2 regions of the Pseudomonas sp. NPDC079086 genome follow, and region 1 is predicted to be linked to the other one. Evidence: predicted binding sites of a transcription regulator. Region 1 holds the regulator's gene; the other holds the start of a gene.
What was found. Region 1 encodes sigma-54, which starts transcription at its own class of promoters, with help from an activator protein. Its sites were predicted from a motif close to ANTGGCATNNANNTTGCTNT; they were not measured.
Positions count from the first base shown of each region.

Region 1 (4,211 bases):
CTGAGGTCGCGGTGGCGAATCTGAACGTTCTTCAGGATGGGTTTGAGGGTTTCACCTAGGCGGTTGGCCAGGTATACCGAGCGATGATGGCCGCCAGTACAACCGATCGCCACCGTGACATAGGCGCGGTTGCTGGCGGCAAAACGTGGCAGCCATTTGGTCAGGTAGGCGAGGATGTCCTGATACATGTCTTCGACATCGGCCTGTGCAGAGAGGTAATCGACTACCGGCTGGTCGAGCCCGGAGAAATCGCGCAAGTCCGGCTTCCAGTAGGGGTTGGGCAGGCAGCGCACATCGAATACCAGGTCGGCATCCACCGGCATACCGCGCTTGAAACCGAAGGATTCCAGCAGAAATGCGGTGCCTGGCTCGGGCTGATTGAGCAGGCGCAGCTTGAGGCTATCGCGCAGCTGATAAAGATTGAGGTGCGTGGTGTCGATCTTCAGGTCGGCCAGGTCAATAATCGGCCCGAGCAGCAGGCTTTCATCGGCGATGGCTTCAGCCAGCGAACGGTTTTCGTTGGTCAGCGGATGGCGTCTGCGGGTTTCCGAGAAGCGCTTGAGCAGGGTTTCTTCGTCGGCATCCAGGTAGATCACATCGCACTTGATATGCCGTGCGCGTACTTCCTCTAGCAGCTCGGGAAAGCGCTTGAGGTGGCTCGGCAGGTTGCGTGCATCAATCGACACCGCGACCTGCGGATGCAGCAGCTCGGTGTGCAGCAGGGCGCGCTCGGCCAGTTCAGGCAGCAGCCCGGCGGGCAGGTTGTCGATGCAGTAGAAGCCGTTGTCCTCAAGCACATCGAGGGCGGTGCTCTTCCCGGAGCCGGAGCGACCGCTAACGATGATCAGGCGCATGCTCAGGCTCGGTTGAGTTGGCTTTGTACGTCCACGACCACCTGATACAGGGCTTCACTGCTTTCGGCTTGACGCAGGCTGGCACGCACATCGCTGCGATCGAGCATGCTGGCGATTTGCCGGAGCAGTTCCAGGTGAGCGTCGGTGGCCGCTTCGGGCACCAGCAGGACAAACAGCAGGTCCACTGGGGCGCCGTCGATGGCGTCGAAGTCTACGGCAGAGTCCAGGCGCAGCAAGGCGCTGATCGGCGCTGTACAACCGGGCAGGCGACAGTGCGGAATGGCAATGCCATTACCGAAACCGGTCGAGCCGAGTTTTTCGCGGGCAATCAGGCTTTCGAAGATGTCTTGGCCGTCCAGGTCAGGCAGCTCGCGCGCCACCAGGTTGGCAATCTGTTCGAGAACACGTTTTTTGCTGCCGCCCGGCACGTTCACCAGGGAACGGCCGGGGGTCAGGATAGTTTCAAGTCGGATCATAGGAGATAGACGATGTCAGCGGGCCATAGCGCCCTGTTGACGTTCGAGCTGTTTTTCCTTGTGTTTGATGAGTTGTCGGTCGAGTTTATCAGTCAGTAGATCGATGGCTGCGTACATGTCTTCATGCTCGGCATTGGCGACAACTTCGCCGCCGGCAATGTGCAGGGTCGCTTCGATTTTCTGTTTGAGCTTCTCGACCTCCATGGTGACTTGCACGTTGGTAATCTTGTCGAAGTGGCGCTCCAATCGGCCGAGTTTTTCGGCGATGTAGTCGCGTAGGGCGTCGGTCACATCCAGCTGGTGTCCACTGATGTTGACTTGCATACCGCTTTCTCCTTGTTGCCGTGTGTAAGAGGCAGGCGAGAGGCCTGCCGCCGGAACACTGTGGCGTGGAAGACTCTACAAAACGAGCCTGGCACGGTCGCTGATTGCTTGCTGGCAGTATGGCTGCTTTTGCGAAAAGGCGAGGCCGGACGTGTTGTGTATCGAGTGATCGTCTTCCTTCTTCGTGCCGCCTTAGATCAATCGTTTGCGCTCACTGGAAGGCGCTATTCCGAGGGATTCACGGTACTTGGCGACCGTGCGGCGAGCGACTTGAATGCCCTGTGCTTCCAGTAAACCAGCGATCTTGCTGTCACTCAACGGCTTTTTCGCATTTTCCGCCGCGACCAGTTTTTTGATGATGGCGCGGATCGCGGTGGACGAGCATTCGCCGCCCTCGGAGGTGCTGACGTGGCTGGAGAAGAAGTATTTCAGCTCGTAAATACCACGTGGCGTGTGCATGAATTTCTGCGTGGTTACCCGCGAGATGGTCGACTCATGCATACCTACAGCTTCGGCAATATCGTGCAGCACCAAAGGCTTCATCGCCTCGTCGCCGTAATCAAGGAAGCCGCGCTGGTGCTCGACGATCTGCGTGGCAACCTTCATCAGGGTTTCGTTGCGGCTCTGCAGGCTTTTGATAAACCAGCGCGCTTCCTGCAGCTGGTTACGCATAAAGGTGTTGTCGGCGCTGGAATCAGCGCGCTTCACAAAGCCGGCGTATTGCGCGTTGACCCGCAGGCGCGGCATCGCTTCTTGGTTCAGCTCTACCAGCCAGCGCTCGTTGTGTTTGCGCACGATCACGTCGGGCACCACGTATTCCGGCTCGCTGGATTCAATTTGCGAGCCGGGGCGCGGGTTGAGGCTCTGGATCAGGTCGATAACCTGACGCAACTCGTCCTCCTTGAGCTTCATGCGGCGCATCAGCTGGCTGTAATCGCGGCTACCGAGCAGGTCGAGGTAGTCGCTGGCCAGGCGCTGGGCTTCGCTCAGCCACGGAGTTTTCGCCGGCAGCTGACGCAGTTGCAGAAGCAGGCATTCGCCCAGGTTGCGTGCGGCGATGCCGGTGGGTTCGAACTGCTGAATGCGGTGGAGTACGGCTTCGACTTCGTCGAGTTCGATGTCCAGTTCCGGGTCGAAGGCCTCGACCACTTCTTCCAGCGTTTCTTCTAGATAGCCCTGCTGGTTGATGCAATCGATCAGGGTGACGCCGATCAGGCGGTCCTTGTCCGACATCGGGGCCAGATTGAGCTGCCAGAGCAGATGACTTTGCAGGCTCTCGCCGCTTGAGGTGCGGGTGGTGAAATCCCACTCGTCATCATCGTTGGTGCTACTGGGCAGGCTGCTGGCGCTGGTCTGGTAGATGTCTTCCCAGGCGGTATCGACGGGCAGCTCATTGGGAATGCGCTCGCCCCAATCGCCTTCCTCCAGGTTGTCCACGGTCTGCGTGGCTTCCTGATAGTTGGTTTCCTGATAGGGCGCTTCGGGCTGTTCGCTGGGGCTGGCACTTTCTGCGCCATCGGCCATGGGGTCCGAATTGTCGAAATCATCGCCATCTTCCTGGCGTTCGAGCATCGGGTTGGACTCCAAGGCCTCCTGGATCTCTTGTTGCAGATCCAGGGTAGACAGTTGGAGCAGGCGGATGGCCTGTTGCAGCTGCGGTGTCATCGTCAGCTGCTGGCCCATTCTCAGGACTAGCGATGGTTTCATTGCAGACCTTATTTACCGGCGTCTGTGCGCAATCCACTACAGGGCGTTTTCAAAAAGCGCCACTAGGAAGCAAATTATATGCCTGACTTTAAGGGTTTTGCCTAGCCTTGGCTGCAGTCGGCTTGAGAAAAGCTGTGGTTACAGCCTGAACTCATGCCCCAGGTAAACTTCTTTCACTGTCTGGTTGGCCAGAATTGCTTCGGCATCACCTTCGGCGATCAGCTGGCCATCGCTGACGATATAGGCCGTTTCGCAGATATCCAGGGTTTCGCGGACGTTGTGGTCGGTGATCAATACACCGATACCCTTGGCCTTGAGGTGATGGATGATCTGCTTGATATCGCCCACGGAAATCGGGTCAACACCGGCGAAGGGTTCGTCGAGCAGGATGAACTTGGGGTTGGTCGCCAGAGCGCGGGCAATTTCCACGCGGCGGCGCTCACCACCAGACAAACTCATGCCGAGGTTGTCGCGGATATGGCTGATATGAAACTCCTGCAGCAGGCCTTCAAGTTCCTTGCGGCGTGCGGCGCCGTCGAGGTCCTTGCGGGTTTCCAGGATGGCCATGATGTTGTCGGCCACGCTGAGCTTGCGGAAGATCGAGGCTTCCTGTGGTAGGTAACCGATGCCGGCACGAGCGCGGCCATGCATGGGCTGATGGCTGACGTCGAGGTCGTCGATCATCACGCGGCCCTGATCAGCCTGCACCAAGCCAACGATCATGTAGAAACAGGTGGTCTTGCCGGCACCGTTGGGGCCGAGCAGTCCGACGATCTGCCCGCTGTCGATGCTCAGGCTGACGTCGCGCACGACCTGACGGCCTTTGTAGCTTTTGGCCAAGTGTTGGGCT
Region 1 is NZ_JBITTY010000004.1:173,386-177,596, forward strand. Features, by position in the region: gene rapZ (RNase adapter RapZ) at 1-854, opposite strand, end outside; gene ptsN (PTS IIA-like nitrogen regulatory protein PtsN) at 857-1,330, opposite strand; gene hpf (ribosome hibernation-promoting factor, HPF/YfiA family) at 1,346-1,654, opposite strand; gene ACIGEK_RS18855 (RNA polymerase factor sigma-54) at 1,847-3,361, opposite strand; gene lptB (LPS export ABC transporter ATP-binding protein) at 3,500-4,211, opposite strand, start outside.

Region 2 (4,211 bases), on a different contig from region 1:
CGGCGGTTTGCTGCAGCGTTTTGACAGTGACGGCAATGGTCAGCTGGATGCGCGTGAATGGCAGCGTGTGCAACTGGCGGCGAGCCTGGAAGCCGAAGATCGGCATCGCCAGCAAAGCACTCGGCCGGTGCAGCATCATCTTGCCAAACCGCGCGAGGCGCAGCCGTTTATCCTCTCCTGCGCCGGTGAAGATGAGCTGGTGCGGCAGTTCTACTGGCAGGCGGCTGGCGGGGTAGTGCTGTGTCTGGCTGGCGCACTGGTAGCGGCCTGGTTGCTCGGGATCAACAGCTTTTAGGTGAAAGTGCAGCGCACGAAAAAGCCCGCCAATTGGCGGGCTTTTTCATCTGTATCTGACGTTACAGCGTGGCGGGGTTGGCAGCGTTGTTCAGCCGTCTGGCCTGTTTCAGGTAGGCAGTCAGCTCACGAGCGGGCAGGGGCTTGCTGTACAGGTAGCCCTGACCTTCGTTACAGCCCTGAGCCATGATGTAGGCCTCCTGCTCTACGGTTTCCACGCCCTCGGCGATGACCTGCATGCCTAGGCTCTTACCGAGTTGGATGATGGCACGTACGATGGTGGCATCGTCTTCGTCTTCGAGCAGGTCTTGCACGAAGCTCTTGTCGATCTTGATCTTGTCCAGCGGCAGGCTCTTGAGGTAGCTAAGCGAGGAGTAACCGGTACCGAAGTCGTCAATCGCGATCAGCGCGCCGGAGCGGCGCAGGCTGAGCAGATGCTGGGCGGCGGTGTTGATGTCTTCCATCAGGCCGGTTTCAGTGACTTCCAGTTCCAGGCTGCGCAGTGGCAGGCGGTAGACCTGCATCAGGTTATTCACCACTCGCGGCAGTTCGGCGTGGTGCAGCTGAACGGTGGAGAGGTTGACCGCCATGCGCAGCTCGGTGAAGCCCTGATCATGCCATTCGCGCAACTGGCGGCAGGTCTGGTCGAGAATCCATTCACCAATCGGGATGATGGTGCCGTTCTGTTCGGCCAGCGGGATAAACAGATCCGGCGGCACGAAACCATGTTGCGGATGTTGCCAGCGCAGCAGCGCTTCGACGCCAACCACGCTGTGGTCGCGGTAGTCGACCTGCGGTTGGTAAACCAGGTGCAGTTGATTCAGGGACAAGGCGTCGCGCAGGTCTTTTTCCAGCTCGCGGCGGCGGCGCATTTCACTGTCGACGCTGGCGATGTAGAACTGGTAGCGGTTACGCGAGCGGCTCTTGGCCAGGGTCATGGTTTGTTCGGCTTTCTGCAGCAACTTCTCGGTGCTGTCGCCGTCTTCCGGGAACAGGGTGATGCCGATGGTGGCGCGCAGGCGCACTTGCTGCTGGTCGAGCATAAACGGGTTGTCGAGGTCGTCGAGTACGCTTTGCGCCAGTTCCGCGGCCTCGTAAGGCTGCTCGATATCGGCCTGCACCAGGGCGAATTGGTCGCCACCCAGACGAGCCAAGGCGCCGAGGCGGCCACTGTGGCTGCGCAGACGGTCGGATAGGGCCAGCAGCAGTTGGTCGCCAGTCTGGTAGCTGAACTGCTCGTTGATCCCTTTGAAGTCATCCAGGCCGACGCACAGTACGGCTACGCGCCGGTTTAGGCGCCCGGCGTCTTCGAGAATCTGGTCGAGTTGCTGCTGCAGCTGTTGACGGTTGGGCAGGCCGGTAAGGAAGTCGTACTGGGCCATGCGCAGCAGACTGTTTTCCGCTTCGCGGCGCAGGTTGGTGTTGCGTTCGATGGACGAGAGTAACTGGTTGGCGGTGTTGATCCACAGCCCTAGCTCGTTCTTCTCGTTGCCCTTGAGCATCGGCAGTTTGTGCTCGCTGGGGCGGTCCGGGTTGATGTTGGTTAGGTGCTCGATGATCTTCGACAGCGGTTTGGTCAGCAGCCAGTGGTAGACCAGATACAGCACTAGGCCCATCGCCACGGCGCGCAGCACACCGGAGATAAAGATGATGACTGAATTGGTGACAAAGCTCTCGCCGTAGGGGGCGGTGTCGAGGGTAATACTGAGGTCGCCGTAGTATTCGCTGTAGGGGCCGCGGCCGACCAACTGAGTGGTGAAATTCTGTTCTTTGCCAAGGATCGGGTCGGTCAGCCAGCGAGTCGGTACGTCGACTTGCTCTCGGGCTTTCTCCGCCAGCATCGGTTCGTTGGGGTGGCCGATGGAGGCCATACGCACCGACTCGTGCTGGAACAAGCCCTCGATGACCTGCATGCCCATTTCCCGGTCGAGGCTGTAGACCGCCTGAGTGGAAGGGTCGCGGAACATGCCGAGAATACGATGGGCGTCGTTGGCGACTGCCTGACGTGTTTTATAAACGTCGAAAACAATCTGCGCAAGACTCAAGACCACGCCGACGATCAGCGCTGATAGCAGCACCACGCGGAGCAACTTGAGTGACAAGCTGTTTTTAAGTTCCAGCTTCAAATGACGGTTCCTTGTTCGAGGCCTTCGGCGTCAGACGCTAGTGAGTATTGGCAAAGTCGCGCTTGCAGTCAAAGGGCCATTACCAAACTTTGTCGAACAAATTATCTGCGCGGCGATGGCGCGGCCGCCGACAGCTGTTTTGGCTGCTTGCACTGTGTCGGTGCGAGTTGCTTGCGGCTTGAGCACCGTTTGGCGGTTTTTTATGGCCTGCCACCCCTGGCGGCCGCCCTTCGGGCCGTTGCTACGCAACGTTAACAATGGCTCCCAGTTATTTTTTTGTTTGGCATGAGAGTTGCGACACCCCCTGTACTCACCATCATGGGGGCTGCTGCAATGAAAACTCGACTGTTAGGGATAGCGGTATTTGCGGTTTCGCCACTGGCCCAGGCGGCCAGCGATGAGGCGCTCAATACGGCCTGGTTGGTGTTAGCCAGCGTGCTGGTGTTCTTTATGCAGGCCGGCTTTGCCTTGCTGGAAAGTGGCATGTCGCGGGCTAAGAACGCAGTCAATGTGATGATGAAAAATTACATGGACGGCTGCGTCGGCGGCATCACCTTTTGGTTGTTGGGTTTCGGCCTGATGTTCGGCAGCAATATCACCGGCTGGTTCGGTATGAGTCATTTCGCTCCGCATACGGGCGAGCCCTGGGATTTCACCTTTCTGCTGTTTCAGATGATGTTCGCTGCCACGGCTGCGACCATCGCCAGCGGCGCCATGGCCGAGCGTACGCGCTATTCGGCCTACTTGATCGGCGCGGTGGTGATCAGCGGGTTTATCTACCCGGTGTTTGGCAGCTGGGTGTGGAGCGGCATCTATGGTGGCCAGGGCTGGCTGGCGGCGTTGGGTTTTATCGACTTTGCGGGCTCGACCGTGGTGCACAGCGTCGGTGCCTGGTGTGCGCTAGCCGGCATTCTGGTCCTTGGGCCGCGTCTGGGGCGCTTTGCGGCGGACGGTACGCCGCGCAGCATTCCCGGGCATAACCTCAGCCTGGTCGCGCTGGGTGGCTTTATTCTCTGGGTCGGCTGGTTTGGTTTCAACGCAGGCAGCAGCCTGGAGATGAATGTCAGCCTCGGCCTGATTGCCCTGAATACACATTTGGCGGCTTCGGCCGGCGCGCTCGGCGCCTTTCTCGCGCAGCGCAGCACCTCCAGTCCGGTGCTGCTGACCACCACGGTGAACGGCTCGCTGGGTGGGCTGGTCGGCATCACCGCCGGTTGCGCGACGATGTCGCCGCTGTTTGCATTGCTGACCGGGCTGGTCGCCGGCTTTGTGGTGGTGTTCGGCATGCGCTTGCTGGAGCGCTGGCAGCTCGATGATGTTGTTGGCGCCGTGCCGGTGCATGGTTTTGCCGGTGTCTGGGGTACGTTGGCAGCTGGTCTGTTCTTCAGTGGTGATCTGTTCAACTGGTCGCGGGTTGGCGTGCAGCTGCTCGGCGCCGGTGTGGCATTTGTCTGGGCCTTCCCGCTGGCGCTGATGCTCTATCTATTACTGGCGAAAACTCTCGGCCTGCGTACCTCGACCCAGCATGAGCAGCGCGGTCTGGATTATGCCGAGCACGCCGAGGTGGGCTATCCCGAGTTCAACCTGGCCGTGACCTTCGACAGCAACGACCTGCCGAGGAAGGTGTGAGATGAGCCTGGCAACTCGCCGACGGGCGATCTACACCGGGCTGGCCGGACACTTTGCCGAGGACGAGCTGTTGGCTGTGTTGGCGCTATGGGAAAGCAAATATGCCGACAAACCGCCGTTCGCCCTCAACGAGTTTCTCGGTGAGGTGGCCAAGACCTCTGA
Region 2 is NZ_JBITTY010000001.1:1,691,822-1,696,032, forward strand. Features, by position in the region: gene ACIGEK_RS07900 (GIDE domain-containing protein) at 1-295, shown strand, start outside; gene ACIGEK_RS07905 (putative bifunctional diguanylate cyclase/phosphodiesterase) at 357-2,420, opposite strand; gene ACIGEK_RS07910 (ammonium transporter) at 2,754-4,049, shown strand; gene ACIGEK_RS07915 (hypothetical protein) at 4,051-4,211, shown strand, end outside.
Region 2: the regulator sigma-54 is predicted to act here: its motif matches at 2,700-2,719, upstream of ACIGEK_RS07910 (ammonium transporter).